One region of the Effusibacillus consociatus genome, then DNA from elsewhere that is predicted to be linked to it. Evidence: riboswitches for the same ligand, from Rfam matches in the RefSeq annotation. Region 1 holds a riboswitch; each other region holds the start of a gene.
The links. Region 1 has a riboswitch for cyclic di-AMP ahead of ACFO8Q_RS23000 (C40 family peptidase). Riboswitches for the same ligand answer to the same signal wherever they lie in the genome.

Region 1 (8,017 bases):
GAACCCCATGCCGAATCTGACCCGCAGGGTTTTCACACATTCCACCGAATTTATTGTGTGGTTTGCAAAAGGGAGTCACTATACCTTTCACTATGAAGCCATGAAAAAGTATAACAACGGGAAGCAGCTCCGCGATGTCTGGGAGTTTCCCGTCTGTCAGGGAAAAGAACGGATCCGCCGGAGCGATAACCGGGCTGCCCATCCGACACAAAAGCCGCTCGCTCTGTTCCACCGATTAATCGAAGCGTCAACGAACCCCGGGGATCAGGTGTTTGACCCGTTTCTCGGTTCCGGGACAACGGCGGAAGCGTGTATCAGACTTGGGCGCCTGTGTACAGGAATCGAGAAGGAAGAAGCGTATTATCAAATTGCGCTCGATCGAATTGATAAAGTTTTGAATGATACCCGGGAATTCAGGAGCGGATTGTAACAATAGGTCTATATTCCGACTGTTCAGGATGATATGATGAAGTTGGGGATGATTTCATGAAGGTGTACAACAACGTAACAGAATTAATCGGCAGGACACCGGTTGTCCGTCTGAATCGGGTTGTCCCGGAAGGGGCGGCCAATGTGTATGTGAAACTGGAGATGTTTAACCCCTCACGCAGTGTGAAAGACCGGGCTGCCTTTAACTTGATTGCAGCGGCGGAAGCGGCCGGATTGATTCAAAAAGGGGATACCATCATCGAGCCCACTAGCGGCAATACGGGAATCGGATTGGCGATGAATGCGGCCGCCAAAGGATATCGCGCGATTCTCGTCATGCCGGATAACTGCACAAAAGAGCGGATTAATTTGGTAAAAGCCTACGGGGCGGAAGTGGTGCTAACCGAGTGCGAGCAGCGGATGCCGGGGGCGATTGCCAAAGCGTTGGAGCTGCAGAAACAAATCCCGCGCAGTTTCATTCCGCAGCAGTTTGAGAACAAAGCGAATCCGGACATGCACCGCAAAACCACCGCGATAGAGATTCTTGAGCAGATGGACGGACATTTGGATGCATTTGTAGCAACTTCAGGCACAGGTGGAACCATTACGGGCACCGGGGAGACGTTACGGGACAAGCTGCCGCACCTGCACATCGCGGTTGTCGAACCAAAAGGCTCTCCTGTCTTGTCAGGAGGGAAGCCGGGACCGCATAAGCTGGTCGGGACAAGCCCGGGCTTTATCCCGCCCATCCTGAACACCCGAATTTATGACGAAATCATTCAAATTGCAGACGAAGAAGCGCTAGAAACAATGAAAAGATTGGCCCGCCAGGAAGGGATTCTGGTCGGTCCGTCTTCCGGGGCCTCCGTCTTTGCGGCCATCACGATGGCGAAGCGCTTGGGGACAGGCAAGAAAGTGCTTTGCATGGCGCCTGATACCGGGGAACGCTATTTGAGTATGGGTGTGTTCGACTGAGCCCCTTTTTTGTTACCAATAATTTCGATATTTCAAATTTACGATTTACCGCTTATTCTAATAGAAGAGATTGAACACCTGAGGAGATGCCGACATGAGCAAATCGAAAGCCCTTACGATGAAGCGTCTTGGACGATCCATGAAATATCAATACGTCAAATTGCTTCGGTCGCCCGGCGGTGCAAAAAAAGTGGCGATGGGGTTCGCGATTGGCTTTGGCCTTGAGTTTATGGTCATCTCCACAGCGATGTTGGTTTATATTATTTTTTACCCTTTGGTGCGGGTGGCTCGCGGGTCGATGCCCGCTGCGATTATCGGCCATGTGATTGGGAAACTCACGTTTCTTCCGATTCCGATGTTAGGGCTTGGAAAATGTCTTGGTGATTTGATTCTGCCTTTCCATATCCACATGCCTGCCTGGCTGCCCGGCTGGTTGGAAGGTTTCCTGAATGTTCAACTGAAGACATTGATCGGAATGACTTTGATATCTACTGCACTCGGGATTCTCACTTACCCTATTGTGTATTATCTGTATGAAGCCAATCGAAAGCGGCGAGCCGAGAAACTGGCTCGCAAGCTCCTGCAGGTACAAGATAACGGACAATAAGAAGATGGCGTAATGCTCAATGCATTGCGCTTTTTTTGATGCTTTTTTACCACAAATTGGACGGTTTTCAGGGAGAGGAAAAGCGCGGTTTTTGTCGAATTGAGAGAGAAGCAAAAACAGCCGAATCCGGCTTAAGGCCGGTACGGGGGACATTTTTTATGGGGTGAATTGCAGGTTTCTGCATAGGGTGACCTCAACCCGAATCCGTCAACTAACCTCGGAGGCTCAAGGAGGAACAGCATGAATAAGATTGTCAAAACCCTCATGATCGCGGGAGCCTTCTCCGTGACTACTTTCCTATCCTCAAATGCAGGTGTGGCGGAAGCTGCAGCTGTCAGTCCTGTCAACGTCCAAGTGGACACTCAACTCATTCAATTTCCTGATGCGCAGCCTTTTATTGATGAAAACCGGCGCACCCAGGTCCCGGTTCGATTCGTATCCGAAAAGCTCGGATATGCAGTCAATTGGGTGAACCAAGGAGAAACAGCGAAAGTCACTATTCAGAATGCAAACAACGTAATTGTGCTGAGGACGGGTGACAACCGAGTGACGGTGAACGGAAGAACCGTGGCACTGGATACCCAAGTAGCGCTTATACAGAACCGGACCTATGTTCCGCTGCGCTTCATCGCCGAAACATTAGGATCGAAAGTGCAGTGGGATGAAAATAGCCTGACTGCGATTGTCAATACCGGCAAAAACGGAGGAGCTGCGATTCAACCTGTACTTGCTTCCCGATCCGGCATGCCTGTGGTACAGAAATCGTACGCAGCCGTAGCCGACACAGCACGGAAATATGTGGGGGTACCTTATGCTTGGGGCGGGACAAGCCCTTCCGGATTTGACTGTTCCGGGTTCGTACAATATGTTTTCGCTCAGCACGGGGTTCAATTGCCGCGAACGGCAGCTGAAATGTATAAGGTAGGAACTCCGGTTACCAACCTGCAGCCAGGAGATCTCGTGTTCCATACGACATATGCTCCGGGAGCATCCCATGTGAGCATTTACTTGGGCAATAACCAATTCATTTCGGCGACCAGTTCATACGGAGTGAAGATCGTACCGATGGACAACCCTTACTGGGGACCACGCTATCTAGGCGCAAAACGCTTATAGGACGGAAGAAAAAAGAGGCCCAAGCATCTGCTTGGGCCTAAAAACGAATCTACGGCTCTCAAAATACGGGGAAAGAGGAAGAGAAACAAGCAAGTTCAGTATATGGCTTAAACATGAGGATACTTTGAGGAAACCGTGATCCGTTTTTTAAAAAAGATTTAAAAATCCGTGATCACCTATTTGAGAATCTCGCCTCCACTACAATACCAGAATACGGACAGGCTTTACCCGCGTAATTATAAGTATCTCGAAGACTGGTTAGAGGAGGTGGATGGATTTGCTCAAACACCCGTTTCTGGTCTCCACATTTTTACTTGTGTTCGCGGTGCTGGCCGTACCTCCGTTGTTGAAGAACATCCGAGAAAGGCGATTTTTTCTGTCTCTGTTGTTGGCCGTTACTGGTATCGCCTTCCTCTGGGCTGCGTGGCTTGCTGCACATAGTCCGCTTACTTGGTAGCCGCTTGCTCTTTTTTTCTTCAAGGATTTTCTCAGTTCCTCTCCAGTGGATTTCCGTTGAATAAATTGCGAGGATTACTTAAAAAAGCACCCTTCAAGCCTCCAGAGGAGGACTCGAACGGTGCTTTCTTATTTCCCGCTATTCTTGTTTGCCTTGCTCTTGCTTGCCGTGTTCTTGTTTGCCTTGCTCTTGCTTGCCGTGTTCTTGTTTGCCTTTTTCCTGCTTCTCAGGTTTCTTTTCTTCCTGCTTGGTGTGTCCCAAGGGCAAGCCGTTGTCCACTTTCACTTTGACGCCAGCTTCGTCAAGCGCCGGTACTTCAACCTGTGTCTTCGTCTCAACTTTTGTCGCTTTTGCGTCCGTTGTGGCAGCCGTGTTCGTGCTGTTTCCAGTGGTAGAAGTGGTAGTCGAAGCTGTTGTTGTGCTTGCTGCTTCAGGCTGAACCGGTGCAGGTGTTGCAGTCGCAGGAACGATAGTTGTTTTGATCGACATCTTGACCTTCAATTTTTCTTCTTGCTTTGCAATGGCGTTTTCAATGCCTTTTTTACCCTGCTCCGGCACTTTTTTCAACACTGCTTTCAAGACTACGAGCGAATGTTTTTCCACTTGAACAGCCGCTTCTTCTTTTTGCTCAATTTCGGTTGTCGCCTCGGTGTCCTGCTCTTTTTCAGCTTCCAATTTCGCTTCTTTCAACGCTTCCTGAGCTCTTTCAAGAGCTTCGTTGATCGCTTCGATCAGCATATCGTTGTACTCGGTTTTTCCGTTTTGGTTGAGGACTTCCAGTTGACCGATTTTATCGTTTGCCTGCTGGGTCAGAAGATCCGCTTTTGCCTTGTCATCAAATGTAAACACCAGTTTGATTTTGATAACCAGTTCCTTCAGCTTGTAAACGAAGGAATCCGGATTTACTGCCTCAACAGTAGTGGTTGAGTTGGTGCTGGTGGTAGAAGAAGAAGTCCCGTTTGTGCTGTCGGTTGTTGTGGCAGCTGTTGTGCTTGCGGTCTCAGTTGTTGTGTTTGTGTTAGCTGTTGCAGTTGTGTCTGCAGTTGTGGTGCTTCCCGTTGTGTTCGTGCTAGCGGTGGCAGTGTCAGTTGTTGCAGAAACAGATGTGTCAGCAGCCGCAGAAGTTGGTGCAGTTTCTTCTGCAAGTACCGGTACAGACCCGGCCATCAAGGTTAATGCGAGTGTGGCAGATGCGATTTTCTTTTTCATGTTGTATCATCCTTTCATGTATCGTCTATACCCTGACCCCTATGTCACAATCATTCGAGAGGGGGGTTCATTTTCTGTCCCATCACACACAAAAAAGCATCTTTCGAGTCCACGAGGGGGTGAGACTCGAAAGATGCTATCTGGTTGATCCGAAGATTATACAGTGGTGAACTGTTCTTCTTCGGTAGAACCCGTAAGAGCTGTGGTGGAGGAGTTTCCTCCGGAAATAACTTGCGATACCTCATCGAAATAGCCGGTACCAACTTCACGTTGATGACGGGTAGCCGTGTAGCCTCTAACTTCTGCTTCGAATTCGGCAGCTTGCAGTTCTGCGTATGCAGACATACCGCGATCTCTGTATCCGTCAGCCAATTGGAACATGCTGAAGTTGAGAGTATGGAAACCGGCGAGGGTAATGAATTGAAACTTGTAGCCCATTTCGCCGAGTTCGTATTGGAACTTCGCAATGGTTTCGTCGTCGAGCTTCTTCTTCCAGTTGAAGGACGGCGAACAGTTGTAAGCAAGCAGTTTGCCTGGGTATTTCGCATGAATTGCTTCCGCGAAACGTCTTGCTTCGTCCAGGTTCGGTTCAGATGTTTCACACCAGATCAGGTCACAATAAGGTGCGTATGCAAGACCGCGTGCAATTGCTTGGTCAAGACCTGCTTTCACTCGGAAGAATCCTTCAGATGTGCGTTCCCCCGTGATGAACTCCTGGTCACGCGGATCAACGTCGCTGGTCAACAAGTTTGCCGCATTCGCGTCTGTACGTGCGATTACGATCGTCGGAACGCCCGTTACGTCAGCAGCCAGACGTGCAGCAACCAGGTTGCGGATCGCAGCTTGGGTCGGGATGAGAACTTTTCCACCCATGTGTCCGCACTTCTTCTCAGAGGCGAGCTGGTCTTCGAAGTGAACGCCTGCAGCACCCGCTTCGATCATGCCTTTCATAAGTTCAAACACGTTCAGCGGACCACCGAATCCGGCTTCTGCATCGGCAACGATTGGAGCAAACCAGTGGATATCTCCTTTTCCTTCCGAGTGTTGAATCTGGTCTGCACGCTGAAGCGCTTGGTTGATACGCTTAACAACATGAGGAACGCTGTTTGCCGGATACAAACTCTGGTCCGGATACATTTGTCCTGAAAGGTTTGCATCGGCAGCCACTTGCCAGCCGCTCAAGTAAATCGCTTTCAAACCAGCCTTCACCTGCTGAACAGCCTGGTTACCGGTCAACGCGCCAAGCGCATGTACATGGTGCTCGGTGTGCAGAAGATCCCACAAGCGCTCTGCACCCATGCGAGCGAGTGTGTGTTCAATCTGTACAGAACCGCGCAGACGGATAACATCTTCCGCCGTATACGGACGCTCTACACCTTTAAAACGATCCGATTTCCAAAACTCTTCAAGTTTTTTGATTTCCTGTTCCCGTGACATGATTCCCTCTCCTCCTCAAATTTGTCCTTTATTGTATTATATAACAGATTTATATTTATGTGTGTACTATAACACAGATAAGTTTGTCTGACAATACACTTTTATTAAAATTTTTAACAAGAAAAAACACCCGGATTGCATCCGAGTGTTGGTTTGGGGGAGTCTTTATCATGGTTTCTTTTTCCCACGGGAAAGGGTTTCCGCTTCAGACGTCCTGGAAACTCCGGTTGTGAGCTCCTGTTGAACCAAAGGAGGCAGTGTGGGTGGAATATAAGCGAGCGGTTCGTCAAATTCAACGTAATCAAGGTTTACCATCAAGAGAAGGTACCGCTTGCCTGTTTGCGGATCACTGATGATGATGTGGTCCCGACCTGCTGTTTCGACACGTCCCCGATATATTTTCGCATTCCACTGGGTGTTGTTTTCATAAGTGAAATAGAAGGTCCCGATCTTGCCGCGGTTAAAGCGCAGTATGTTCTCAATGTAGGATTCTTCCGCAGTGGGTACAGCGGGTGCTTCGGGCGCCATTGGCAGAGGGAATGGACCGCCGCTTGGAGTCGGAACAGTAGGCACTTGGGTTCCGGCAGGATATTGAGGATAGCCGAATTGGGTGGTGTCAGGCGTCATGCCGGGCTGCATCATCCCGGCTTGCGGGAACATTCCATAAGGATAGCTGATTTGTCTGTAATCAGGTGTCCAGTAATACAAGTTCTTCACTCCTTTAATAAACTCTTGGACAATCTCTTCTTGACGGTACATAGAAACAGTGCGCTTTGTATCTCCCAACGTGGCGCTGATTATACCAGGTAGGCGGACAGCCCCGTCTGCCCGGATCAAAAAACCACAAAGAGTTGGTGGCCGGATGCTGTCGCTCTCCATGTACCACTCGCCGGGCCAGTCGGATATCCTTTTCTCTGGCACGTTGGTAGAAGTATCCTTTCGTGGTAGCTTCAAAACCTCCCGGTCGTTGGAACACCATTTGGGGAATTGTCCGGATCCCTTTAAAATCCAGACAATTGCTCTTGACCCGGTTGACGCCTGTATTGCCAACCATCAGCATTCCGAGTTTGCCTTCTCCTTCGGCCTCCGCTCGCATTAGCCGTCCCAAAATCTTTAAATGCTCAGAAGTGGCTTTGATAACGGCCATACATTCACCTCGCCCAATTTTCAAACTACAATACCAATGTATTTTCAAATCGAATAATGGGAACTTGCCCAGCGCCCAAAATTTTGTGCAATGGGGAGGTTGCAAACGAGCAATAAATGTAAAAAAACCCCGTGATCGGGGTTTTTCTATGCCAATAACTTGAACGCCGCATGAACAAAAACCTTAATTCCATTCTCCAGCGCATCCTCATCGATTGTAAAGCGCGGATGATGGTGAGGATAGACAATTCCCTTTTCCCGGTTGCCTGCTCCAGTAAAGAAGTAAGAGCCGGGTGTTTTTTGCTGGAAAGCGGAAAAATCTTCCCCTGCCATAATGGGCTTGGCCGGATCAAGAGCTTCCTCGCCGAAGATTTGACGGACGGTTTCTTCTATGACCTGCGTAACCTCATCGTCGTTAATTACAGGACGGTATCCTTCTTCGTATTGAAACGTATAGGCAGCACCGTGAGCTTCCGTTATCCCTTTGATGATTCGTTCCATAAGTGCGGGAACCTCGGCCCGCAATTGAGGGGTAAAGCTGCGAACAGTTCCGGTAATTTCCACAGAACCCGGTATTACGTTATGGGTGGTGCCCCCGATAAATTGCGTAATGGACAGAACAAGCGGTTCGAGTGGATCGG
Region 2 (8,017 bases), on a different contig from region 1:
TGATCTCCGGATTGAGGGAGGCCAGCGTTGAAATAAATTGTCCTCTTCCGATGCCCAACTCTACATGCAAGGGGGCCGTTCTGCCAAAAAACTCATCGGCCCATTTTCCCCGATATCGTTCAGGGTCTTGTACAAATTCATTTTGCAATTCGTTAAAACATTCCCGTTTTCTCTGCTTCTCCCGAATCCGCATCCACACTCACCCGCCGATACAACATCTTTCCCACTATTATATAGAAAACTTCGGTTTCGCCAAGTGATGAAAGCGGGTGCATTTATTCTTTCCAGCAGGGAAAAAGAAAAAACCTTCGATTCTGGAGAGCGCTGCGATCTCAAGCGGCCTCGTTGTTCGAAGGGTTTACGCATATTTTTCAACTTGTCCTGCCCTTAATTTCTTTATAACTTCAATGAATGGTTCCACCAGTTCCGGATCAAACTGGGTCCCCGCACAACGCCGGAGTTCATCGATCGCCTCCGGAATGGTTTTTGTCTTTTGGTAAGGACGATTCGTTGTCATTGCATCGAAACTGTCTACAATCGTGAGAATCCGGGCAGACAATGGAATATTGGCTCCGGTTAGTCCGTCCGGATATCCTTTTCCATCATACCGTTCATGATGATGTCGAATAATCGGAAGACAGGGAGCCAGTGCCCGAATCGGTCGGACAATCTCCTCTCCCCAAATTACATGCATCTTCATGATTTCCCATTCTTCCTCAGTCAAACGGGATTTTTTATTCAGTATATCGGTTGGAACTTCCACTTTCCCGATATCGTGAAGCAGCGCCCCGTAACGGATGATTTTAATCTCTTCCTCCGAAAGTCCAATCTTTCGGGCAAGAGCTTCCGCGTATTCCATGTCCCTTTCCGTATGCCCGTATGTATAACGGTCTTTTGAATTGATAATGGTGAGGAAGGTTTTAATTGTTTGGATCAATTCGGTTTCCTCAGAGCCAAATTGAAAATGGGAATTTAACTCGTCAACGACAGAGGAATACAATTGCACCTTATTGCGGCTTGTATATTTCACTTTGTAGAGGGCCTCATCCGCCAAAATGATTAAATTTTCTTTCGAGCTCGCCATATCGGGATAAGAGGACACACCAATCGAAACCGTGATTCGTTGTTTCGGCATATGTTCGATACCATCAAAATTGTGTTCAGAGACACCTAGCCGAATGGATTCAGCGACAGCAAGTGCCTCGTCCCCTCCTTGACCGGGAAGAATCACCGCAAACTCTTCCCCGCCATACCGGCAGAAAATCCCTTGGTCAGGAATGTGCTTACTGATGACTTCGGATACCTCTTGCAAGAGCTTGTCCCCCTGGGGATGGCCGTACATATCGTTGTAGATCTTGAAGTAATCGAGATCCAATAAAAGCAAAGACACGGTGTCCCCATCCATGATCACTTCAGTCAGCTTTTCCTGAAAGTAACGGTGGTTATAAAGCCCTGTCAGTTCATCCTTTATCGATAAAGATCGAAAATGATCATACATTTCGTAATAATGGCGGTAGGTGACTCCCAGAAACCACAATATGATGCTAAGCAGGATGACTCCGCCCATTCCTTCTGCTTCAACAACAATTGTCATTAAGAGACCGAATGTCATCATCGTGCAGTAAATAAGAACTGATTGCTTTTCAAGTAATTTCCGCAGAGTTTCCTGAATGGGTGCTCCACTGCGAATCGTCATGTAAAAACTGATAAGGAATACGTTAGTGAAAAAATATACAAAGGCGAAAGACAGATAAGTATTGGATTCCTGCAGATCGAAAAAACCAATCCTGCCGCCCGCCATTTGAAAGGCGCATAAAGCGGCAAAAGCCGATAGCCCAAACTGCACACTGTTGAATAAAATGAGATTCCAGCTCTTTGGACGGTTGATGATGATGATGGTTGCCATCAGCAGCACGATAAGAAAGATAGGTTCAATCCCGTACAAAATTCCCGCTGTAAATAACAAAGGAGTAACAATAGATAAACGTTCACCAGAAGGAAGTCTTATTTGCCTCAATTCAAACAGGGTAGCGATTCCTGTTAACGTCACAATCGCTACCCATTCTTTATTGGTAATTTCTCGAAAATTGGCATAAAAGAGGATCCCAAAAATGGTATAACATAGAACCTCGTACAAACAAAGAACATGCTTTCTGTTAAGTCCCATTGACGACACTCCCCTGAATGGGAGATCTCCTCTTGACCATAACCTTTTGAATAAAGATAAATACCCCTACACTAAACAGGATGTCTCCTAAGCTCACCAATACCTCATGCGGATAAGGAGCATGAAGGTAAAAAATGTCCCCCAACAAATTCAGGTGAGTATCACTGGACATCGCAATATGTTTCCCCGACTCGCCCGCTGATAGACTAGATAGTTTCTCCGGAGCAAACTGCCCAACCACTGAAGCATCCACAGGCATTCGTCCACCATTCGCCGTCATGACAAGGAGATTCAAAAAAAGTCCGGTTTGGATCCACCGAAAGCCCAGTTGATTGCGATTCAGATAACTAAAAAGCAGTAACAAGCCGTAACTTAAGGGAACCGCAAAATTTAAAAAGGAAGGATTGAATATTATAATAGCATATTGAAGAAGAAATGCCAAAACAATCAGCCAGAGAGAACCGAGTTCCACATTCAGCAGGTCGCGAAACTTTCCGCCACGAATCTTTGCGACTAAAATCCCTAAAACAAAACCGTCAATTATCACGTATACACACCCTATTTCATGGAAAGAGCCGGGCAGCCCCGGCTCCCATAAAGATTAGAAACGGATTGAATAACTGAGAGCATAACCGGAAACGGCAGCCATTGCAAACATTGTCGCAAGAATAGCAAAACCAACTGCTTTCTTCATTCGCTTTCCCCCCCTTACTGAACGGATATAGAACTTACTGTAAATTCGAGATCAGTTTGATTAACTAGAATTTACGATCAAACGATCGCTCGATAATCCTATAATACTAGCAAACCAGCAAAAATGTTGTCGAAATTTGTAAGATACTAAAACTTTTTTACCATTTTTAAGAGATAAATTTTGATACATGATTCAATAAAACAACGGAACCTCCCTTACCCAAGAGAGGCTCCAATACTTTCCTTTATTGAACTTGAGCTGCCAGTTGTTCCATCTCATCCAGCAATTTCTTAAACACTTCTAACGCATCCCGTACAGGTTTTGGGGAAGTGATATCAACTCCTGCACCCTGCAAAAGGTTGATCGAGTAATCAGAACTTCCACCCTTTAAGAAATTAATGTATCGCTCGACGGCAGGGGTGCCCTCGGTTAGAATCTGTTGGGACAGTGCAGTCGCTGCAGAGAATCCCGTTGCATACTTGTACACATAGAACGCATTGTAGAAGTGAGGAATTCTGGCCCACTCCATATCAATTTCCTCATCCACCACCATATCCGGCCCATAATATTTCAAGTTCAGTTCTCGATAGATCTGACACAACAATTCCGGTGTGAGTGGTTCACCCGCTTCCACTTTCTCGTGGGTAATCTTTTCGAATTCTGCAAACATGGTTTGACGGAATACAGTTCCTCTGAATGCTTCCAACTGATGATTAATCAGATACATCCTTTCGCGGGGATCGGTGGTGGTCTCCAATAAGTGATGCAGTACCAGTGCTTCGTTACACGTCGATGCCACTTCCGCCACAAAAATCGTATAGTCTGCATACGTGAAAGGCTGGGTAGTGTTCGTGTAATAGGAATGGATGGCATGGCCCATTTCATGAGCAAGGGTAAACATGTTGTTCATATTGTCCTGCCAATTCATGAGAACAAAAGGATGTGTACCGTAAGCGCCCCAGGAATATGCCCCGCTGGTCTTGCCTTCATTCTCAAACACGTCGATCCATCGGGAATTAAAGCCCTCCTGCAGGATCTTCCCGTATTCCTCCCCCAAAGGTGCCAACCCCTTGGCAATCATTTGCTTCGCTTCCTCAAAGGTAATTTTGAATTCCACATCCTTTACGATAGGAGCGAAGAGATCGTACATATGCAGCTCCTCCACACCCAACAACTTCTTGCGGAGCCTTACATAGCGATACATTTCAGGCAAAAACTCATGTACGGCTTGAATCAGGTTGTCATAGACTTCAACCGGAATATTCTCGCCATCCATCGCAGCATGCCGAGCCGATTCGTATTTTCGAACCCTTGCATAGAACACATCTTTCTTAATACTTGCATGCAATATAGCGGCCAGCGTGTTCTTTTGCTTGCGGTACGTTTCGTAGAGCGCTTCGAACGCATCTTTTCTTACCCGACGGTCTTTGCTCTCCAGGAGCTGGATATATCGGCCCTTTGTCAGTTCAATCTCATAGCCGTTTTCATCTTTGATAGTTGGAAATTTGATGTCAGCATTGTTCAGCATTCCGAAGATTGTCCCCGGACCTTGGGCTAACTCCCCCGCTTGAGCCAGGAGCAGTTCTTCAACAGGTGACAGAATATGTTCTTTGGAACGCAGTATTTCGTGAATCACAAAGTGATAAAGTTCTAAACCCGTTTCTTCAGACATGAACCTCTTAAGGGTTTCTTCCGGAATGGATAAAATCTCCGGCGTGATAAAAGCGGTTGCACTGGACGCTTGTACACTAAGTGTAGCCGCACGGTCTGTAAGGGCTTGGTAAACCGTGTTTGTATTGTCCTCATCGCGGCGCATGCGGGCATAGGCATAAAGTCGGCCCATTTTCTCAGCCAGTTGGTCCTGGACCTTGAGACAATCAAGCAGATTCTGCGCCGATTCGGCCAATTTCCCTTCAAATCCCTGGATCTTTACGATGTGACTCTTGATCTCCTGATAATCCTGCTCCCACTTTTCGGTTGAAGCATAGATATCTTCCAACTTCCATTTCATTTCGTCCGGAATTTCATTTCTTTTGGGAAGCCGGTTTGTGGCAACGGTCATATGTATCATCCTCCTATTCGATCCATACAGCTGCATATGCAGTTTTTCCCATTATAACATACAGAAAACTTGGCATTCGCCAAGACTGTGACTTAGGTGAATGCTATCATCTATTTCACCCATATTAAAACAATTATATTCTTTGACAGAACGAAAGATGTTTACAGAAAGAATGAGAATCATGAAAAAAGAGCTATCATAAGATTAATGGTCTTAAATCACTTATTTGTGTGTATTTGAAGTGAAAAGCGGGTCTTTTTTCACAAAAAACACACGTGCAAATATTTTCAAATCCAAGTAGTATCATAACAACAATTGAATCTAGCCTAATTCTGGCAGCAGCCAGGAGCGGAGGAACCAATCACGTGGGGTTAATCCTGAATGATCAGGAGGGATGAGATGAACTTCTCTGCCATCCTACCCGTCAGCTAACTTCGTAAGCTAAAGCAGGGAAGGTCCATTGGCCTATCCAATTCGTTTGCGATGGTCTTTTTTATTTTTTATCGCACTTTAACTGGTTAGGTAACGGTCTTGGTTGACTACGTACTGGAGAAACGGGAGTGGTTTCTTGGGTATGCGGTGGACCGATACAGACTTTTTCTGTGGAGCTTCGGTTCTTAAGGAAAAGTAGGTGTCGGTTCTTTTTATTTCGCTGATGTGACGGATTTATGAAAATCTGTAGGTTTATGTGTATTAAAGAATTTGGAGCAGTCCGTTTAGGGTATTCTAACTACGTAATTAAGCGGAAGCTCTTGGGAGGCAAAAGATTAATGGAGAGCCAAAGACTCAGAAGAATCCTGATTGGACGACCCTTGAAGTCCACCGAGATCGAATCAGAAAAAATGCCGGTGTGGAAGGCGTTGCCGATTTTATCGTCAGACGCTCTTTCATCTGTTGCGTACGGAACGGAACAGATTCTGCTTGAATTGGCTACCGTCGGAGCCGTGGCGTTCTCTTTTTCGTTACCCATTGCAACGGCGATTATTTTACTTATCGGAGTCTTGGTTGTCAGCTACCGTCAAGTAATTGACGCGTATCCGCAAGGAGGCGGCGCTTACATGGTAGCCAAGACAAACTTGGGACCTATGTGGGGACGTCTGGCGGGTGTCTCTCTGTTAATTGATTATGTATTAACAGTGGCTGTTTCCATAGCAGCCGGAGTTCAAGCAATCACGTCCGCATTTCCAGTAACAATACCGTATGTAATACCGATAGCTGTAGCTCTTGTCTGGATCATGGTTTGGATGAATCTCCGAGGCACATCTGAAGCGGGAACAGTTTTCGCTTTGCCAACCTATTTGTTTATCTTTTGTATGCTTTCTCTAGTGGGAAAAGGTGCTTTCGACTTGCTGACGGGTTCGGGGCATTCCGTGCAACAGATTGCTCCTCCGACCACAATCCCTTCCGGGTTGACGTTGTTTGTCCTGCTGAAAGCTTTTTCTTCCGGTTGTTCGGCGGTTACGGGTATAGAGGCAATTTCCAACGCTGTACCGCACTTTCGAACCCCTTCGCAGCGCAACGCGAAACTTACAATGCTTACATTAGGGATGTTATTGGCGGTAATCTTTGGCGGGGTAACCATCTTTTCATTAGCTTACGGTGTCCACCCGGATCCGAAAGGGCACACTTCTGTGCTGTCGATGGTTGCGGAGAACGCATTTGGACGAGGCGGAATGTATTTCGCTATTCAAATCGCCACAATGTTGATTTTGGTATTAGCAGCTAACACCAGTTTTAGCGGCTTTCCGATTCTTGCTTCGATTATGGCGCAGGACAAAAACTTCCCGCGAATGTTTGCCCATCGAGGGGACCGTTTAGCCTACAATTATGGGATTATTACGTTAGGTGTGTTATCCAGTCTCCTGTTGATCCTGTTCAACGGAAAAACGGATCTTCTGATCCCGCTCTACGCAATTGGGGTATTTTTATCGTTTACCATGGCACAGAGCGGACTCATTCTAAAATGGGTGCGAGAACGGAATAAAGGATGGCAGCGCCGGGTGTTCATAAATGGAGTTGGAGCTGTTGTTACGTTTGTTGTGCTAATGATTTTCAGCGTCACCAAATTTTCGGAAGGCGCATGGATCGTGATCGTCTTGACACCTATTTTGCTATGGGTAATTACCAAAATCCACCGTCATTACGAAGCAGTGGGAACTCAATTGCGGATTGATTTAAAGGATCCCCTTCCTCAAAAAGAATCCGTCATAATTGTACCTGTTGCAGGAATCCATCGAGTCGTCGCATCGACCATTGCTTATGCCAAGACACTCTCTCCGAGAGTAGTTGCTTTTTACGTGGCGTTTTCTGAGGAAGAGGCAGATCAAATGAAGGAAAAATGGGAGCAATGGAACTCTGGGGTTCGGCTTGTAACCTTCGTATCCAGATATCGAACCATCGTCGAACCTCTTGTCGAATTTGTGGAGCGGGTCGATTGCCGTGTAGATCCAAACGATACGGTTATGGTGTTGTTGCCGCAGTTTGTCCCCAAGAAGTTCTGGCATCGTGTGCTTCACAACCAGTCTGCGTTCCGAATTCGGTCTAAGCTTTTGGGGCGGAAGAATGTCGTTGTTGCAACCTTGCCTTACCATTTGCATGAGTAAAGCATAACAAAGAAGTGGTTGCAGAATAAACTGCAACCACTTCTTTGTTATTCGTTAAGAACCGCTTTTCGGTTACGCGTCTGCAGGTATTGGATAACCAGTTCAACACCGATTATTCCCAGACCAACAATATCAGTCAGTGTGCCTGGCATAATTAACAGTAACCCGGCAATCGTTAAAATGATTCGTTCCCAACCGGGCATGCGACGGAACCAGAAGCCGATCAACCCCGCGCTGACAGCGATCATTCCAATGAAAGATTTGGCTACAACCCACGTACCTTCTACCCACGTTGTATCTACAAGCAGCAGGGCCGGTGACAAGACAAACATATACGGAATGATAAACGCCGATATTGACAGCCGTGTCGACTCGACACCCGTGCGGATCGGTTTACTCTTGGCAATTCCCGAAGCGGCAAATGCAGCTAAAGCTACGGGCGGTGTAATGTCTGCCACAATACCGAAATAGAAAGTAAACATGTGGGCCGA
Region 3 (8,017 bases), on a different contig from region 1:
CTGGGGCATGTGGCAGCGGCCTTTTTTTACGGATACCGGGTCAAAGAGATGGAGATTCTGCCGTTTGGCGGAGTTGCACGCTTGGAACACGGAGCACTGGGGTGGCAGCCTCGCCATGAGACGATCATTGCCATGGCGGGCCCTTTCATGAATTTCGTTTTGCTGTTTGTGGTGATTGGGCTGCAGGACTTACGACTGCTGAACGATCACGCTGCCTCTTATCTGATCACGATCAATTTGACCCTTGCGTTTTTTAATCTGCTGCCGGCGTTACCGCTCGATGGAGGAAGGATTCTCAGGGCGGCGTATTCACGATCATTGGGATTTCAGAAGGCGACAGGGGTGGCGATTGGAATGGCTTTTATCCTCTCAACTGTTTTGATGATTGCCGGATTGCTGGCATTATGGGCCGGATTCGTCCAAATGGGAATGGTGACACTCGGGGTGTTTCTGTTTGTGTCTGCTTGGCAGTTGCGAAGGCAATTGCCTTACGACACCATTCGTTTCCTGGATACGAAAAAACGGCAGCGGGGTAGCCGCCCGCTTCCGGTAAGGTCAATCGCTGCGACAGCAGACACACCTTTGTTAAAAGTCCTCGCGCAGTTTGCTCCGGATGCATACCATGTAGTATATGTACGAGACGCTCGAAAGCAGACTTTGCGGATTTTGATTGAGGAAGAGCTGATGGAAGCCGCTATGAAACCTGGTGGCGGCGGGGTATTGCTGGGGCAAATTCTTGCGGAACATTAGATTGGAAATCCAGTGCAGGTTCATCCGCCTCTTGTCAGTTTCTGGGGAGTGTGCTACGGTGTACTATACAGGATCTTTCCGGATTGAGAGGAGGGACAACGGATGCTCAGTCTGTGTTCAGTATGCGAATTACGAGAGTTTGAACTGTTCGAAGGGGTGGAGCAGGAAGAGCTGGATCAGCTAGGGAAAGGGAGTCAACCTTCTGTCGTACCAAAAAGAAACTTTATTTTTACCCCCGATGAACCGAGCAACGCAGTATATTTGTTAAAAAAAGGCCGGGTTCGAATTTCCCGGCTTTCCGATACAGGGAAACACTTTACACTGGTGATTTTGGAACCGGGTGCGATCTTTGGGGAAAGTGCGATTTTTGGCGATGAACCGCGCAAGTACTATGCGGAAGCGCTTGATGATGCTTATATTTGTGCGATCAACAAGCACGAGTTCGAGAAAATCATTTCCCGCAACCCGATGATTTCTTTGCGGCTGGCACACATTGTGGAACAGAGATTGGAAGAAGTACAGGAACAAATCGAGAATCTCGTTTTCTATGACGTCCAAACCCGATTGGCCCGGCTGCTGCTGAAATTGGCAGATCTGCACGGGCAACGGGTGGATGGCGGAGTGAAAATCGGGATTCGACTGACACATGAGGATATGGCAAGCCTGATCGGATCCACGCGGGAAACCACCAGTAAAATACTGAATGAGTTTAAAACGGCAGGCCATATCGATGTCGAAAAGCGACACATTGTTCTGCTGGATCAGAAAGCACTTGCGGATATGCACTAATATTGTGTGACGAGAGAGTCGGGGAAATTCCCCCGGCTCTTTTTGTTGCAGGAATTTCAGAAAATTCCTCGAATAATGTCATGATACAAAAGGAGGACGGGACATGGAGGGACTACATTTTCAACAATGGATTCCGGAAGGCTCCACTGGGGTAGCAATATTACTTATTCATGGGGCAGGGGAACACAGCGGCCGGTATGAACACGTGATCAACTGGTTTCTCGCCAGGAATATTGCAGTTTTTGCCGGAGATCTGCCTGGATTCGGACAGTCCCCGGGTACACGCGGCCATATTGATCGATTCTCCGATTACACTGACTGCGTACGAAACTGGCTGACAGAAACAAAAAATACTGTAGGGGACACGTCTGTGTTTCTTTTTGGACACTCAATGGGGGGATTGGTAACGGTTCGCTTTTTGCAGGAGCCGGATGCGGGTAATCTGCCGATCAAAGGAGTGGTGTTGAGTTCTCCATGCCTCAGGTTAAAGATGCAGGTTCCCCAATGGAAACGGAACCTGGCAGGGGTGCTTGGAAGATTGACGCCTCGCCTGCGAATGCCCAATGGCATTGCTGCTGCGGATGTATCCCGTTCGCTTGACGTGGTGAAAAAATATTCCGAAGATCCCTATAACGAGTCCCGGGTTTCAATCAGATGGTTTGAAGAATTGCAGGTGGCGATGCAGCAGGCGATGCTCCAAGCAAGCAGAATTCAACAGCCGCTGCTGCTCCTGCAGGCGGGTGCCGACCGAATTGTGGATCCGGAAGCAGCTATTCCGTTTGTTGAGAAAGCCGGCTCGCGGGATAAGAAGTTAAAGATCTATCCGGGATTGTATCATGAGTTGGTGAACGAACCGGAAAAGGAAGAGGTTTTGACAGATATTCTAGAGTGGATCAACAAAAGAAAATAGGTCTAAAGTACTACTGTCATTCGGACCAAAGTCTATTGAAGTTCGACATCATTCGTGATATTTTTTAAAAGATTAGTAGAAATATTGCCGAATCTGACAGTGTTTGTCAGTACGGGGGACCTACTTTATGGGGTGAATCGCATTTTTTGTGAAGGGTACCTCAACCCGAACCCGACAACTAACCTCGGAGGCTTCAGGAGGAATCGAATCAAATTGAATAAGTTTCTGAAGGCACTTGTATTTGCAGGGACAATTGTTACTGTCTCCCTTGGCGCTTCAAATGCGGAAGCTGCTACAAAGTACGGGGAAAAGCTGCTGGAAAAAGGCTCACAAGGATCAGAAGTTGTTGCCTTACAGCAAGACTTGAGGATTTTGGGATATTTCACATATCCTTCAAACACCGGTTACTATGGTGAGATCACTGAAGGTGCTGTGAAAGCATTCCAAAAGGATCACGGGATTCAAGAAACGGGCAAAGTCGGGCCGACTACCGCCCCACAAATTGAGGAAGCGGCCGCAAAGAAAGCGGAGGAGTTGAAACAAGCTCAATCAGCCAACGCGGATGCTGCAGAAACCGCAAAACAATTTGTCGGTGTTCCGTATGCTTGGGGAGGTTCCAGTCCATCAGGATTTGACTGTTCCGGATTTGTCCGTTATGTGTTTGCACAGAAAGGCATTGAACTGCCGCGCACATCGCAAGCAATGTTCGAACAAGGCTCTGCTGTTTCGGAACTGCAGCCGGGAGATCTGGTGTTTTTCACGACATACGCGCAAGGAGCTACCCACGTTGGCATTTATATCGGGGATCAGCAGTTTATTTCGGCAACCAGTTCCCACGGGGTAAAGATTGACAGTTTCAGCAGTTCGTACTGGGGACCCCGCTATATTGGAGCAAAACGCATCTAATTACAAGCCAGTCGGATTTCCGACTGGCTGCTCTATTTTTGTGCTTTCAATGGAACCCATTTTTTGTCCGGGTACATAGACTGGAAGAGACACCTTTGAGAAAAGGGGGTTGTTCCATTGTGGAAATATGTATCGATTGCACTGGTAAGCGGGCTGATTCTCTACTTGGTGAATTCTACGGGCCGTATCTACCATGAGTTGTTATCGGAGCTTCTGCCGCAAGTCGCGGAAGAAAACCGGCATAACATCCAATATGATATGATCCACTCTCTGGTGGAGAACCGGACTCTACGGCTCACAATGGTTCTCCCGGTGGCTTTTCTTTGCACGTTCATTCTGCTGCCCTATGATTTGGCGAAAGGGTGGCATTGGATTGAATTGAAAATTGTGAGATTTCTGCAAAAGTGACATGCCTGTTTTATAAAGGCATGTCATTTTATTTGGGTTAACTCATATGCATTAGGATTCGATTTCGATTTCAAAGTCAAAAAGTTGAGGGGTTAATTTTTTACTCTTGTTTTTTTATTCGCTGAATTGTAATATTCATGTAAAGACATTGTAAAATTCGGAACTTAAATTCCGAAATTCGGAACGAACGTGAAACCGGAGGACAATTCAAAATGTTGAAGTTGAATGAAATTCGTGAGCTTGTACGGTTAATTGATGAAACTTCCGTGACCGAACTGAATCTCGAAGCGGCTGGGACGAAGCTGGTGATAAAAAAGGAGTTGAGTGTTGCGGCTCCGCTGGTGATACCATCCGTGAACGCAGAATATACGACATCTTCACCTATCAACCCGGTCGTTGTTACACCTGCAGAAACTCCCGTTACTGTTGAGAAAGTTACGAAAAAGAAAGCGGATACACCGGTAGAGGACCCGACATTGCATAAAATAGTATCCCCTATGGTGGGTACTTTCTACCAAGCTTCGGCACCTGACGCGGAGCCATTTGTGAAAGTCGGTTCAAAAGTAACGGACAAGACAGTGGTCTGTATTCTGGAAGCGATGAAATTAATGAACGAAATTGAAGCGGACGTACGAGGTGAAATCGCTGCCGTTCTGGTCCAAGACGGCGAAATGGTTGAATACGGACAGCCGCTGTTCCTTGTCAAAGTCGACTAATACGGAGGGGCGGCCAAGTGTTTAAGAAAATATTGATTGCAAATCGAGGAGAGATTGCTGTCCGAGTGATCCGGGCTTGTAAAGAGCTGGGGATTCAGACGGTGGCAATATTTTCAGAACCGGATCGAGACTCTTTACACGTTAAGCTCGCGGACGAAGCATATTGTGTGGGCCCTACTGCAAGCACGAAGAGCTACCTCAATATCCCTAATATTATGTCCGCAGCCACTGCTTCAGGAGCCGAAGCGATTCATCCCGGTTACGGGTTCCTTGCAGAAAATGCTGCTTTCGCTGAGATCGTTGAAGCTTGCGGCATCACCTTTATCGGTCCGAGTGTGGTAGCAATTGAGAAAATGGGAGACAAATCGGTTGCGAAAGAGACAATGAAAAACGCCAATGTTCCTTGTGTTCCCGGAATAGACGGGTTAATAGAGGATATTGAAAAAGCACTGCAAGTTGCCAAGGAAATCGGATATCCCGTTATTGTAAAAGCGACTGCCGGAGGCGGTGGTAAAGGAATGCGCGTTGCCTCCAATCCCGAGGAATTGGAAAAATCGATTCAGATGGCTCAAGTTGAAGCTGAGACCGCATTTGGTAACTCAGGTGTTTACCTCGAGAAGTTTGTGGAAGAACCACGCCATGTAGAAATTCAGGTCATGGCTGACAAGCACGGAAATGCGGTCTATCTGGGAGAAAGGGACTGCTCCATTCAGCGCAGACATCAAAAGTTGATTGAAGAAGCTCCTTCCCCTGCTCTAACCCCGGAGCTTAGGAAGCAAATGGGAGAATCAGCAGTTGCAGCTGCTCTTGCAGTGAATTATTCGGGAGCCGGTACGGTTGAATTTCTGCTCGATAAGCACGGAAATTATTACTTCATGGAAATGAACACACGGATTCAAGTTGAACATCCGGTTACGGAAATGATTACCGGAATCGACTTGGTTCAGGAACAGATTCGAGTAGCAGCAGGAGAGAAGCTGTCTTTTACGCAAGAAGATCTCGAACTCAACGGTTGGGCGATCGAATGTCGCATAAACGCTGAAGACCCGGACAAGAATTTTATGCCTTGTCCCGGAACAATCACAAAGTACCTTCCGCCTGGCGGTTTTGGGGTCCGTGTTGACTCTGCAGCCTACAACGGTTACAAGGTTACCCCATTTTACGATTCGATGATTGCGAAGTTAATTGTCTGGGCTCCTACCCGCATGGAAGCAATTGCCCGGATGGAGAGAGCGCTTCTTGAGTTTCAGATTGAAGGAATCAAAACAACAATTCCTTTCCATCTGAAGGTGCTCCGTCATCCTGCCTTTTGTAAAGGAGATGTCAATACGAAGTTTCTCGAAATGTATCCACTGTAGGGAGGGCGACCCGGTGCAGCATAAAAACAAGACGGTTGTCAAATCGATGGAACTTCTGAATCTGTTTCTCACAAATGAGCGGTTGAGTCTGCAAGAAATGGCCGAGTTATCAAAAATTCCAAAGACTTCTGTCCATCGAATGATTGGCTCACTGGAAGAGATGGGATTCCTTACGAAGGACGAAGAGGGTAAATACTCGCTTGGATTGCTGTTCCTCCAGTTTGGACAACTTGTGGCGGAGCGGTTGGATATTCGTCAAGTGGCACTTCCGGTTATGACGCGTCTTCGGGACGAGATCGGGGAAGCGGTGAATTTAATTGTTCGGGACGGTCATGAAGCCATCTATATCGAGAAAGTGGATACCAACCAGCCTGTCCGGGTATATACCGCAATTGGCCGAAGAGCGCCCATGTATGCAGGGGCGTGTCCACGAATACTGTTGGCTTTTTTGCCTGATTTTGAACAGGATAAATATTTGAATGAGGTTGAACTTAAGCCGATTGGTTCCGGCACGATTACGGATCCTGACCGGTTACGGACCGTATTGTCAGAGTCGAGAAAGACAGGATATTCCGTTAGTCATTCTGAACTCCATAACTCTACATCTGCGGTTGGGGCACCCATCTTTAATCATCAGGGACAGGTTGTCGCCGGTCTGAGTATTGTGGGCCCGGAGGCTCGTTTTCAAGAAGATCGCTTACCGGTCCTGATCAAAAAGGTGCAGGGTGCAGCCAATGAAATTTCGCACAAACTAGGATGGACAGGCCTGAAGGAATCGTTGGCGGCTGACCTGGCACAAAACTAAATGGGGGTGAGAGGGTGCCGAGCGTATCATATGTTGAACTGATCCCGCTTGGAGATTCTGCTGTGATCGTTCAATTAGGCCAAACGATTCATCTCGAGACACACCGCAAAGTGAAAACCTTGGCAGCGTATCTGGATCAACATCCGATCCCAGGGATGGTAGAGTATGTCCCCGCGTTTACAACCGTTACGGTGTTTTATGATCCTTTGAGGACGTCTTATAAAGTGATTTGTTCCGTGCTGGAAGAAATCGTTTCAGAACTCGGGGATACGCTAGATGCCGAACCGAGAGCAGTTGAGATTCCTGTATGTTACGGGGGAGAGTTCGGTCCGGATCTGGAGTTTGTGGCGGAACATAACGGGCTTACACCGGATGAAGTGATTGACATCCATTCAAACGGTGAGTACTTGGTGTATATGATCGGGTTTGCTCCCGGGTTTCCCTATTTGGGCGGAATGTCTGAACGCATTGCGGCACCGAGGCGCGAGTCTCCCCGTCTTTCCATTCCCGCCGGTACAGTTGGAATTGCCGGTTCACAAACCGGAGTGTATCCGATTGGAACCCCGGGTGGATGGCAGTTGATTGGCCGGACACCGCTGGCCCTTTTTCGACCTAACGAGAATCCTCCGAGTTTGCTGCAGGCGGGAGATATTGTTCGGTTTCGACCGATATCCCGAGAGGAATACGATGCTTGGAAGGAGGATGCGCAATGAGTATAAAGGTCCTCCGGGCAGGACTGCTGACTTCCATTCAAGATCTTGGCAGATTCGGAATGCAAAAACACGGGGTCATTGTGAGCGGTGCCATGGATCCCTTCGCTCTTCGTGTCGGGAATCTGTTGGTTGGTAACGAAGAGGGAGAAGGTGCTCTTGAAATTACGATGATGGGGCCATCACTTCTGTTTGAGGCAGATACATTGATTGCAATATGCGGTGGAGATTTGTCCCCGACGATCGATGGACATAAGATTCCCGGATGGCGTCCCGTATTTGTGAAACAGGGAAGTGTCGTGCAATTTGGAGCACCTGTGTCGGGGTGTCGAGCGTATCTGACAGTGGCTGGAGGGTTTGACATCCCGCAAGTTATGGGGAGCCGCAGCACTTATCTGCGTGCCGGGATTGGCGGTTTTCAGGGACGAGCCTTGAAAGACGGGGATGTTCTGAATCTGCGGACACCTTCCGAGCAGGCTAACAGAAGGATGCGACAGTTTTCTGAAGCAGCGGGAACCCAATCGTTTTTGGTTAGTGAGTGGTCTGTAAGCTGCGACATCCTTTCGGCTTACAGGAAGAATCCTGTAGTTCGTGTACTGCCGGGCGGCCAATTTAACCGCTTTACGTTGGACAGCAGGGAGCAATTTTTCTCACAGGAATTTCAG
Region 4 (8,017 bases), on a different contig from region 1:
TTCCGCATACGAACTGACTTGACCCGCAAAATTAAAATACTCGGGAACTTCCAACGAAAACCCAGTTTTGTTTGTGTCCTCTCCGCCTGCCATGCAGCGTCCCCCCAATCGATGATTTGGTCTTTCCAACGCTACATATTCTCCGTCATTTTTGAATTTTCCTCCCGACCGGTTGGTCAACTCGGAAACCCTATCCGAAGTTTCGGGTTGCGATATGCTCGGGCCGCGGCTTTTGTCCTGAGAATGGCTGTACCAATCGGTTCTCCACACTGTTGTAAACAAAAAACACGTTGCTACGCGGCAAAGGTGTAATATTCCCATTTGATCCATGCATGAGATTGCAATCGAACAGCGTAACGGATCCGGCAGGGCCTGTCGATGTGGAAATTCCATGTTTTTCAACCAGCCACGTCAAGCTGTCATGATCCGGAACTCCATATTGCTGTCTGCGCAAGGATTGTTCATAATGGTCTTCCGGTGTCTCTCCTACACAAGATATGAAATACTGATGGGAACCCGGAATCACCATTAAAGGCCCGTTAAAGTGATAATTATCCTCCAGGGAAATGGAACAGCTCAACGCTCTCATAGCCGGCATTCCATCCTCAACATGCCAGGTCTCAAAGTCCGAGTGCCAATAGAACTCTTTTCCCGAAAAACCCTGCTTGTAATTAATGCGGGACTGGTGAATGTACACTTCGCTGCCCAAAATCTGCTGGACAATATCCAACAACCGCTGATTTCTGGACAGCTGCCGAAACAATTCATAATCCCGGTGAACCGCGAATACGGATCGGATTTCCCGGCTTTCCGGCTCCCGAATGATCTCTTTTGCATCCGAGTGCTTGTTTGTTTCCCAGATTCTCCTGAGTTCATCACGCAATACCTGGACCTCTTCCCCGGAAAAGAAGCGTTCAAAGAACAGGTAGCCATTTTTTTCATAAAAAGACAGTTGTTCTTCGTCAAGTGGACCTCTCATGGAGTTATTCCTATGAACCACCGGATCTTTGCGCTCCATAATGCTTGGTTTATCACTGACCCGCGAAGGGTAGAGGTCCACCTCCGGTTCGTCTTCGATCAGCGGATAGACACCCTCTTCATCATGTACCTCCCGTCCGGTTAACGGCGGATTAAAGACACAAACCATACGCATGTCAGTCGTTGCTCGTAAGTAATGCTTCTCATGTCCGTCAAGAGCATACAGGGTGCCCGGTCCAATCGGGTACGTCTTTCCCTCTTGAATGACCTCGATTTCACCTTCCCCTTCAATGCAGTACACTGCTTCGACGTGGTTCTTGTACCAGATCATCGTCTCGGTACCTGCCTTGATGATCGTATCGTGCATGGAGAACCCCATTCCGTCTTTTTTGAGAAGCAGCCGACGGCTGTTCCAGGTTTCGGTATCTATGTCGTTTTCAGTGCCTACTCTCTCTCTCAAATCTCTCACAATCATAAGTAATTTCCGTCTCCTTTCAATGACCTTTTTTACACCACTTGATACTGTCCTCCAGGATCTGCAGTCCTTTGTTGAGCCCTGCTTCATCGATTGTCAGCGGCGGCAGCAGTTTTACCACTTCACTGTTTGCACCGGACGTTTCCATGATCAGCCCCCGTTCAAATGCGGCTGCACAGATTTTCTCGGCAAGCCCGTCTTTTCCTACTGCAATGCCCTGGATGAGGCCTCTTCCCCGCACTTCCCCTTCCATCTCAGGGTGTTGACGAACGAGCTTCTCCAAGAACACCCTGACCCTCTCTCCCTTTGCCTTGATCTCTTCGCTAAACGACTCGTTCTCCCAGTAACTTAGCGCTTGAGCGGCAGCCACAAAGCCTAAATTATTTCCGCGGAACGTCCCGTTATGCTCGCCTGGTTCCCAAACATCGAATTCCGGCTTGATCAGGGTCAAAGCCATTGGCAGACCATACCCCCCAATCGATTTCGACAAACAGACAATATCCGGTTGAATCCCCGCCGGCTCAAAGCTGAAAAATGGGCCGGTCCGCCCGCACCCCATCTGGACATCGTCGACGATCAGCAGGATATTCCAGCGGCGGCAAATTTCCTCTATTCGTTGGAGCCACTGAAAACTTGCAGCATTGATGCCGCCTTCGGCCTGGACGGTCTCAAGGATAATGGCGGCAGGGAGAGATACGCCGCTGCCATTATCTTCGAGAAACCGCTCGATATAGTTCACCGTGTCTGCCTCATCGCCCAGATAGTTGTCAAATGGCATGGAGATACTGTTATTCAGAGGTATTCCCGCACCTTTTCGTTTGAATTTATTTCCGGTAACCGCCAGAGATCCTAACGTCATGCCGTGAAACGCATTGGTAAAACTGATAACCGTGTCCCGGCCGGTTACTTTACGGGCCAGTTTCAGGGCACTTTCCACCGAGTTGGTACCTGTCGGCCCCGGAAACATGACCTTGTAGTGCAAGCCCCTCGGCTTAAGTATCACATGGTAAAATCGTTTCAGAAAATTCTCTTTCGCAGCAGTAGCCATATCGAGGCTGTGCGTAACCCCATCATTCATCAGGTATTCAATCAGCTTTTCTTTGATCTTTGGATTATTGTGCCCATAGTTTAACGCACCGGCACCGGCAAAAAAGTCAATATATTCCCTTCCCTCTGCATCCCAAAGTTTATAGTCCCTGGCGTGTGTAAAAACGGTTGGGAAACTCCGGCAATAACTGCGGACCTCAGATTCCAACTTTTCAAATACCCTCAACGGCGATCGCAATTGTTCTACTGCTTTCATGAAATCCTCCTTTTAAGTCTTTATTTTTTAAAGGGTCCAACCCGAAATGTCATCTCAGCCTGATGGTTTCGTCCCGGAAACAAATGGGCGGGGAAACACTCCACTACCTCACAATCGGTCGCAAATTCCCTTGACAGGCTGCGAAAGAGCGACTGGGACGGAAGATTCGACGGCGATACTGTCGCTTCAAGATATCGGATCCCTGCACAAGCGTCTCGCGAGATCAGTTCTTTTAAAAGCGCCATCCCTAATCCACTTCCCCGGTGGGATTCACTGACCCCAATCTGCCACACAAAAATAGTGTCATCACTCGTTGGAGGCCGGAAAGCAGACACGAATCCGACTATTTGATTCCGTTCCTCGGCAACGACACAAGTGCTGGAAAAAAACTTGCACAACATCAGATAGGCATACGGGGAATTTAGATCCAATACTCCAGTTTCTCTCACCAATTCCCAGATTTGCCCACCGTCTTCTTTCCTTGGTTCCCGCATCCGAACTCTGTGCACCGCGCCATTTTTTATAGTCATCACCCCCTTTCATAAGCTATCTTCCGGTTCGAAAACGGGTCAGGAACGATTTGAGACGAGGGCTATCCGGCGCTCCGAAGATCTCTTTCGGAGGGCCTTGTTCAACAATTCTCCCCCCATCGGTAAATACAACCCGATCCGCCACATCACGGGCAAAGTCCATTTCATGGGTGATGAGAAGCATTGCCGTATCCCCTGCGGCAGCAATTTCCTTGATCACCGCAAGCACCTCGCCCACAAGCTCAGGGTCCAGAGCGGATGTAGGCTCATCGAAAATCATGATCTTGGGTCGCATCACCAAAGCCCGGGCAATCGCCACACGCTGCTTTTGCCCCCCGGAAAGCTGTGACGGGTAGGCATTCAGTTTATCGGCTAATCCCACTTTCTCAAGCATTGTAATGGCCCGTTCGACAGCCTCATCGCGCGATAACCCCAACACATGGATTGGCGCCTCTGTGACATTGCGCAAAATGTTCATATGGGGAAACAGATTGAAATGTTGAAAGACCATTCCGATGCTGCCGCGAATCCTGTGAAGATGTTTCTCATCTGCCCACACAAGCTTTCCTTTTACTTTTTTGTGCCACAAGAGTTCACCATCCACCTCAACGATCCCGGAAGTCGGTTCCTCCAAAGTCATCAGAATACGGGCGAGCGTGGTCTTACCCGAGCCGCTCGGTCCAATCACAGCCACCTTTTCACCCGGAGCAATCTCCAGATCAATCTCTCGCAAAATTTCCTGATCGTCAAATGACTTGCTTACTTTTTGAAATCGGACAATCGGACGATTGACGCCATTTTGGTTCTGATCGGAGAATTCTGTTTCAAGCTGTACACTCACATTCCCACACCCTTTCTTTGAACTTGACGGTTCAACCGGATTTCCAATCTGCGAAACAGTAGGGATGACGGGTAACTTAACAACAAGAACAGCAATCCGACGATTGTGAATGCCTCCAGGTAACGGAACGATTGCGAACCAATGATTTTTGCGGTTTGCATCAGTTCCACCACGGTGATTGTGGAAAGTAAAGGAGTTTCTTTAAACATGACAATCAGATAATTCCCAAGCATGGGAGTGACGGGACGAATCGCCTGCGGAAGGACAATTCTCATCCAAGTTTGAATCTTCGAGAAATTGAGTGCCGTAGCCGCCTCCCACTGCCCGCGGGGAACATCGTTGATTCCCGCCCGGTAGACTTCGGACAAATACGTGCTGTAATGAACGCCCAAGCCCAACACACCAATTGTGAATGCAGATAACTCGATTCCGTAAAACGGGAGTGCAAAGTACAAAAAATACAATTGAATCAACAGGGGAGTGCTGCGTATAAACTCCACTATTCCAGCTGTAGCCAAGGAAAGTGCCTTAAATCTTGACCTCCGCCCAAAAGCGAACAGCAATCCCAAAATTGCAGCCATAACGAACCCCAGCAGTGTGGCGGAAATCGTGATTCCAATCACATCAAACAATTTCGGCAAAATCGACAGAGCAAAATCCCAATTCCACATGGTTTACACCCTCCCTGCGGTGACTTTCCGTTCAATCCAACGGACTGCCAGTGTCAGGGAATATGCCAGCACAAAGTAGATTCCAAGCATGCAAGCAAAGATCTCGGGCGTTCTTGAAATATCAAAGGTCCGAAGCATCATCCCTTTAAAAGTCAGGTCGGTAAGTGTAATCAATGAGACGAGGGACGTGCCTTTAAGCAGCTCTATCAACAGATTGCCGAAAGCAGGCAGCATTATCATAAACGCTTGCGGAAGAATAATACGTCTCATTCGTTGCACTGGTGTCATATTCAACGCAATTGCCCCCTCGGTCTGCCCCTTTGGCACTGCAAGGATGGAACTGCGAACCACTTCTGACCCGTAGGCTCCATAATTCAGGGCCAATGCCACTACGCCAGCCGCCATAGGCGACAACTCGATCCCGAGCATCGGTAATGCAAAGAATAGCCAAAACAACTGGACGAGCAGAGAAGTACCGCGAAAAACTTCAACATAAAAAGCCGTTATGATCCGGACTGGCGAATACTTTGAAAGCCGACCGAATCCCGCAACAAAAGCCAAAACGAGTGCGACGCCGGCTGATAGACCGGTAATCTGAATTGTTACGGCAGCTCCTTCCAGAAGAGGCGGCAGCAGATCTAAAGTTGAAATAATCGATGCCACTCCTTTCGTTCAAAACGTAAAACTTTATGGTTTGGAAAGCTGTTCTGCAGTTACATCCCCAGGAAGTTCCTGTTCAGTGAATCCGAATGGCTTAAGAATTTTAAGCAGTTCACCGGACTCCTTCAACTTGGCCAGCTCCCGGTTAAATGCCTCGCGGAAATCGGCATCTTCTTTTCGAAAAGCGGCAGCTCCATACCCTCGTACACTTTTGCCGTCTATCACCGGTTGTTTGAAATCCATAACCCTTTCAATATTGGAATCTTTAGCCGATTCCATTACGGCTTGCAAAGACGGCCCCGTCATTGTAATGGCGTCAACACGACCCGCTTGCAGAGCTGCAATCGCAGAAGCTTGATCCGACACAATCACGATACGATCTTCCGGAACACCCGATTTTTTCAGGTACTCCAATTCAATTGCTCCTCCCATCACCCCCACTTTTGCCTTCGAGTTGGAAGCAATGTCCTGATAACTGTGCAAACTGAGCGGGTTCCCCTGCTTAACAGCCAACGCTTCCCCGATGCTGTATTCCGGATTGGCAAAGTCGACCTCCTTTGCGCGTTCCGGTGTAATGTACATCCCTGCTGTGATAATATCGAAGCGTTTTGCTTTGAGCCCCGGAATCAGCGAACCAAATTCGGTCAGGACAGGTCTCATTTCATTGATTCCCAAATTTTTCAGTACAGCACGAGCCACTTCAACCGCTTCACCTGTCAGTTTCCCGTCTGGGGTCGCATATGCGTACGGCTTTTCGTTAGCAAACCCTACTGTTACATATCCCTCTTTCTTTGCACGTTCTAGCGCAGACTCCCCGGATGAATTTCCCCCGCCGGTTTTTACAGAGATGCCGCAGCCTGCGAGCAGCAGCCCCGCTGACAGAATCCCGGTAAGCAGTACTGTCATTCCTGTTCTTTTCAAGAGATTTCTACCCCTTTCAACTGATATTTTTGTGAAAAAAAAGACCAATACAAACTTTCTCCCGGAACCGAAGTTCCAAGGAAAAAGTCTGTATTGGTCCACCTAAAACACAATTTCCAGGCAGTCGAGGAATAAGTGAACGAATCCAGACATGACCTGCCGGTAGCAGATCCCTTGGATCTTCCCTGCTTAGCCGACGAGGTTAGCTGACGGGTAGGATGGCAGAGAAGTTCTTCCCACATCCCTCCTGGATTCGAGTCCAGGATTAACCCCCAAAAAAACCTTGGTTCCCCCGCTTCCTTTTTTCAAAGAAATTAGGCTTGGTATTTACTTAATCCATAAGCAAAACAAATGAAAAGTGATTCACGTTATTCGCTTTTTTTATAGTACCATAGTTATCACTATCACTCACCCTTGATAAATTCTGAATATATCGCCAGATCCCCACTCACATTGGATGAGGGAAAATTAACAGCCAGATCCCTATCTTTCCTCCCATATCGTTCCATATCCTAGGCTGTCCTACCCGAAGACAACGTTGACCAAAACAAAAAGACGCCCGAAGTATCGGACGTTTTTGTTGAACGACAATCTCCCTTGATTGATAGCAACTCTTACTTGATCGCTTCACGAAGTGATTTGCCCGGTTTAAAAGTAGGCACCTTCGTTGCTGCAATATCGATTTCTTCGCCGGTCTGAGGATTGCGGCCCTTACGAGCTGCACGCTCCCTGGTTTCAAAGTTTCCAAAACCGATCAGTTGTACCCTGTCACCCTTCACCAGTGCTTCCATAATGCTTTCAAATACGGCATCTACTGCCCGTGCCGCATCTTTCTTCGTAAGTTCGGATTTCTCTGCTACTGAGTTCACAAGATCTGCTTTATTCATGATCCTACACCCCCTCTCCTGGGTTCTCTATTTAAGCAGTATTACTTGTGTATCCAATTTTGATGCAAATATACATAAACAGGATGAAAAATATAGAAATTCCGTATTTCCCTCTCCATTAAAAAAAGAAAGGCTCAAGCCAGCCCTTCTTTTTTCGCACAGACAGTACTGTTTTCTTAAAGGATAATCGCAATCAATCCGCCGCTTCCTTCATTGATGATTCGCTCCAGCGTTTCCTTCAATTTGTACTGGGCGTTTTCGGGCATCATGGCCAATTTGGCAGAGATCCCCTCACGCACAATGGCCGACAAAGATTTTCCAAAGATATCCGAATCCCAAATCTTGAGAGGATCTTCTTCAAAATCCTGCATCAGATAACGAACCAATTCTTCGCTTTGCTTCTCAGTTCCTACGATCGGCGCAAATTCCGATTCCACATCCACACGAATCATATGAATGGAAGGAGCCGTTGCCCGTAAGCGAACACCAAAACGTGAACCCTGGCGGATCAGTTCCGGTTCATCCAACGCCATTTCTTCCAGTACCGGCGGTGCAATGCCGTATCCGGTCAATTTCACCATCCGAAGCGCATCTGCCACCTTGTCATACTCGCGTTTGGCAGTCGTAAAGTCTTTCATCAACTGGAGCAGGTGGTCTTTTCCGCGAATTTCAACACCCACTACCTCTGTCAACACCCGGTCGTACAGTTCGTCCGGAGCGGTCAAATCAATATCGGCAATCCCTTGCCCCA

Region 2: another riboswitch for cyclic di-AMP. It lies ahead of ACFO8Q_RS08205 (APC family permease); the one in region 1 lies ahead of ACFO8Q_RS23000 (C40 family peptidase).
Region 3: another riboswitch for cyclic di-AMP. It lies ahead of ACFO8Q_RS11080 (C40 family peptidase); the one in region 1 lies ahead of ACFO8Q_RS23000 (C40 family peptidase).
Region 4: another riboswitch for cyclic di-AMP. It lies ahead of ehuB (ectoine/hydroxyectoine ABC transporter substrate-binding protein EhuB); the one in region 1 lies ahead of ACFO8Q_RS23000 (C40 family peptidase).

The regions. Positions count from the first base shown of each region.
Region 1 is NZ_JBHSHC010000156.1:18,819-26,835, reverse strand. Features, by position in the region: gene ACFO8Q_RS23015 (DNA-methyltransferase) at 1-430, shown strand, start outside; gene cysK (cysteine synthase A) at 487-1,404, shown strand; gene ACFO8Q_RS23005 (DUF2062 domain-containing protein) at 1,499-2,011, shown strand; cyclic di-AMP (ydaO/yuaA leader) riboswitch at 2,120-2,252, shown strand; gene ACFO8Q_RS23000 (C40 family peptidase) at 2,252-3,127, shown strand; gene ACFO8Q_RS22995 (hypothetical protein) at 3,399-3,584, shown strand; gene ACFO8Q_RS22990 (DUF5667 domain-containing protein) at 3,723-4,793, opposite strand; gene aceA (isocitrate lyase) at 4,950-6,230, opposite strand; gene gerQ (spore coat protein GerQ) at 6,399-6,938, opposite strand; gene ACFO8Q_RS22975 (cell wall hydrolase) at 6,952-7,377, opposite strand; gene ACFO8Q_RS22970 (M20 family metallopeptidase) at 7,524-8,017, opposite strand, start outside.
Region 2 is NZ_JBHSHC010000053.1:27,447-35,463, reverse strand. Features, by position in the region: gene trmB (tRNA (guanosine(46)-N7)-methyltransferase TrmB) at 1-193, opposite strand, end outside; gene ACFO8Q_RS08220 (diguanylate cyclase) at 359-2,167, opposite strand; gene ACFO8Q_RS08215 (DUF5317 domain-containing protein) at 2,157-2,714, opposite strand; gene pepF (oligoendopeptidase F) at 3,106-4,923, opposite strand; cyclic di-AMP (ydaO/yuaA leader) riboswitch at 5,237-5,380, shown strand; gene ACFO8Q_RS08205 (APC family permease) at 5,694-7,526, shown strand; gene ACFO8Q_RS08200 (TRAP transporter permease) at 7,574-8,017, opposite strand, start outside.
Region 3 is NZ_JBHSHC010000093.1:42,408-50,424, forward strand. Features, by position in the region: gene ACFO8Q_RS11065 (M50 family metallopeptidase) at 1-750, shown strand, start outside; gene ACFO8Q_RS11070 (Crp/Fnr family transcriptional regulator) at 853-1,539, shown strand; gene ACFO8Q_RS11075 (alpha/beta hydrolase) at 1,643-2,449, shown strand; cyclic di-AMP (ydaO/yuaA leader) riboswitch at 2,525-2,657, shown strand; gene ACFO8Q_RS11080 (C40 family peptidase) at 2,663-3,355, shown strand; gene ACFO8Q_RS11085 (hypothetical protein) at 3,473-3,763, shown strand; gene accB (acetyl-CoA carboxylase biotin carboxyl carrier protein) at 3,976-4,479, shown strand; gene accC (acetyl-CoA carboxylase biotin carboxylase subunit) at 4,497-5,837, shown strand; gene ACFO8Q_RS11100 (IclR family transcriptional regulator) at 5,851-6,642, shown strand; gene pxpB (5-oxoprolinase subunit PxpB) at 6,657-7,355, shown strand; gene ACFO8Q_RS11110 (5-oxoprolinase subunit C family protein) at 7,352-8,017, shown strand, end outside.
Region 4 is NZ_JBHSHC010000112.1:237,625-245,641, reverse strand. Features, by position in the region: gene ACFO8Q_RS16215 (acyl-CoA synthetase) at 1-93, opposite strand, end outside; gene thpD (ectoine hydroxylase) at 191-1,060, opposite strand; partial or broken gene ACFO8Q_RS16205 (ectoine synthase) at 1,067-1,453, opposite strand; gene ectB (diaminobutyrate--2-oxoglutarate transaminase) at 1,473-2,756, opposite strand; gene ectA (diaminobutyrate acetyltransferase) at 2,777-3,286, opposite strand; gene ehuA (ectoine/hydroxyectoine ABC transporter ATP-binding protein EhuA) at 3,303-4,127, opposite strand; gene ehuD (ectoine/hydroxyectoine ABC transporter permease subunit EhuD) at 4,124-4,798, opposite strand; gene ehuC (ectoine/hydroxyectoine ABC transporter permease subunit EhuC) at 4,802-5,461, opposite strand; gene ehuB (ectoine/hydroxyectoine ABC transporter substrate-binding protein EhuB) at 5,486-6,364, opposite strand; cyclic di-AMP (ydaO/yuaA leader) riboswitch at 6,556-6,710, opposite strand; gene ACFO8Q_RS16170 (HU family DNA-binding protein) at 6,994-7,266, opposite strand; gene spoIVA (stage IV sporulation protein A) at 7,443-8,017, opposite strand, start outside.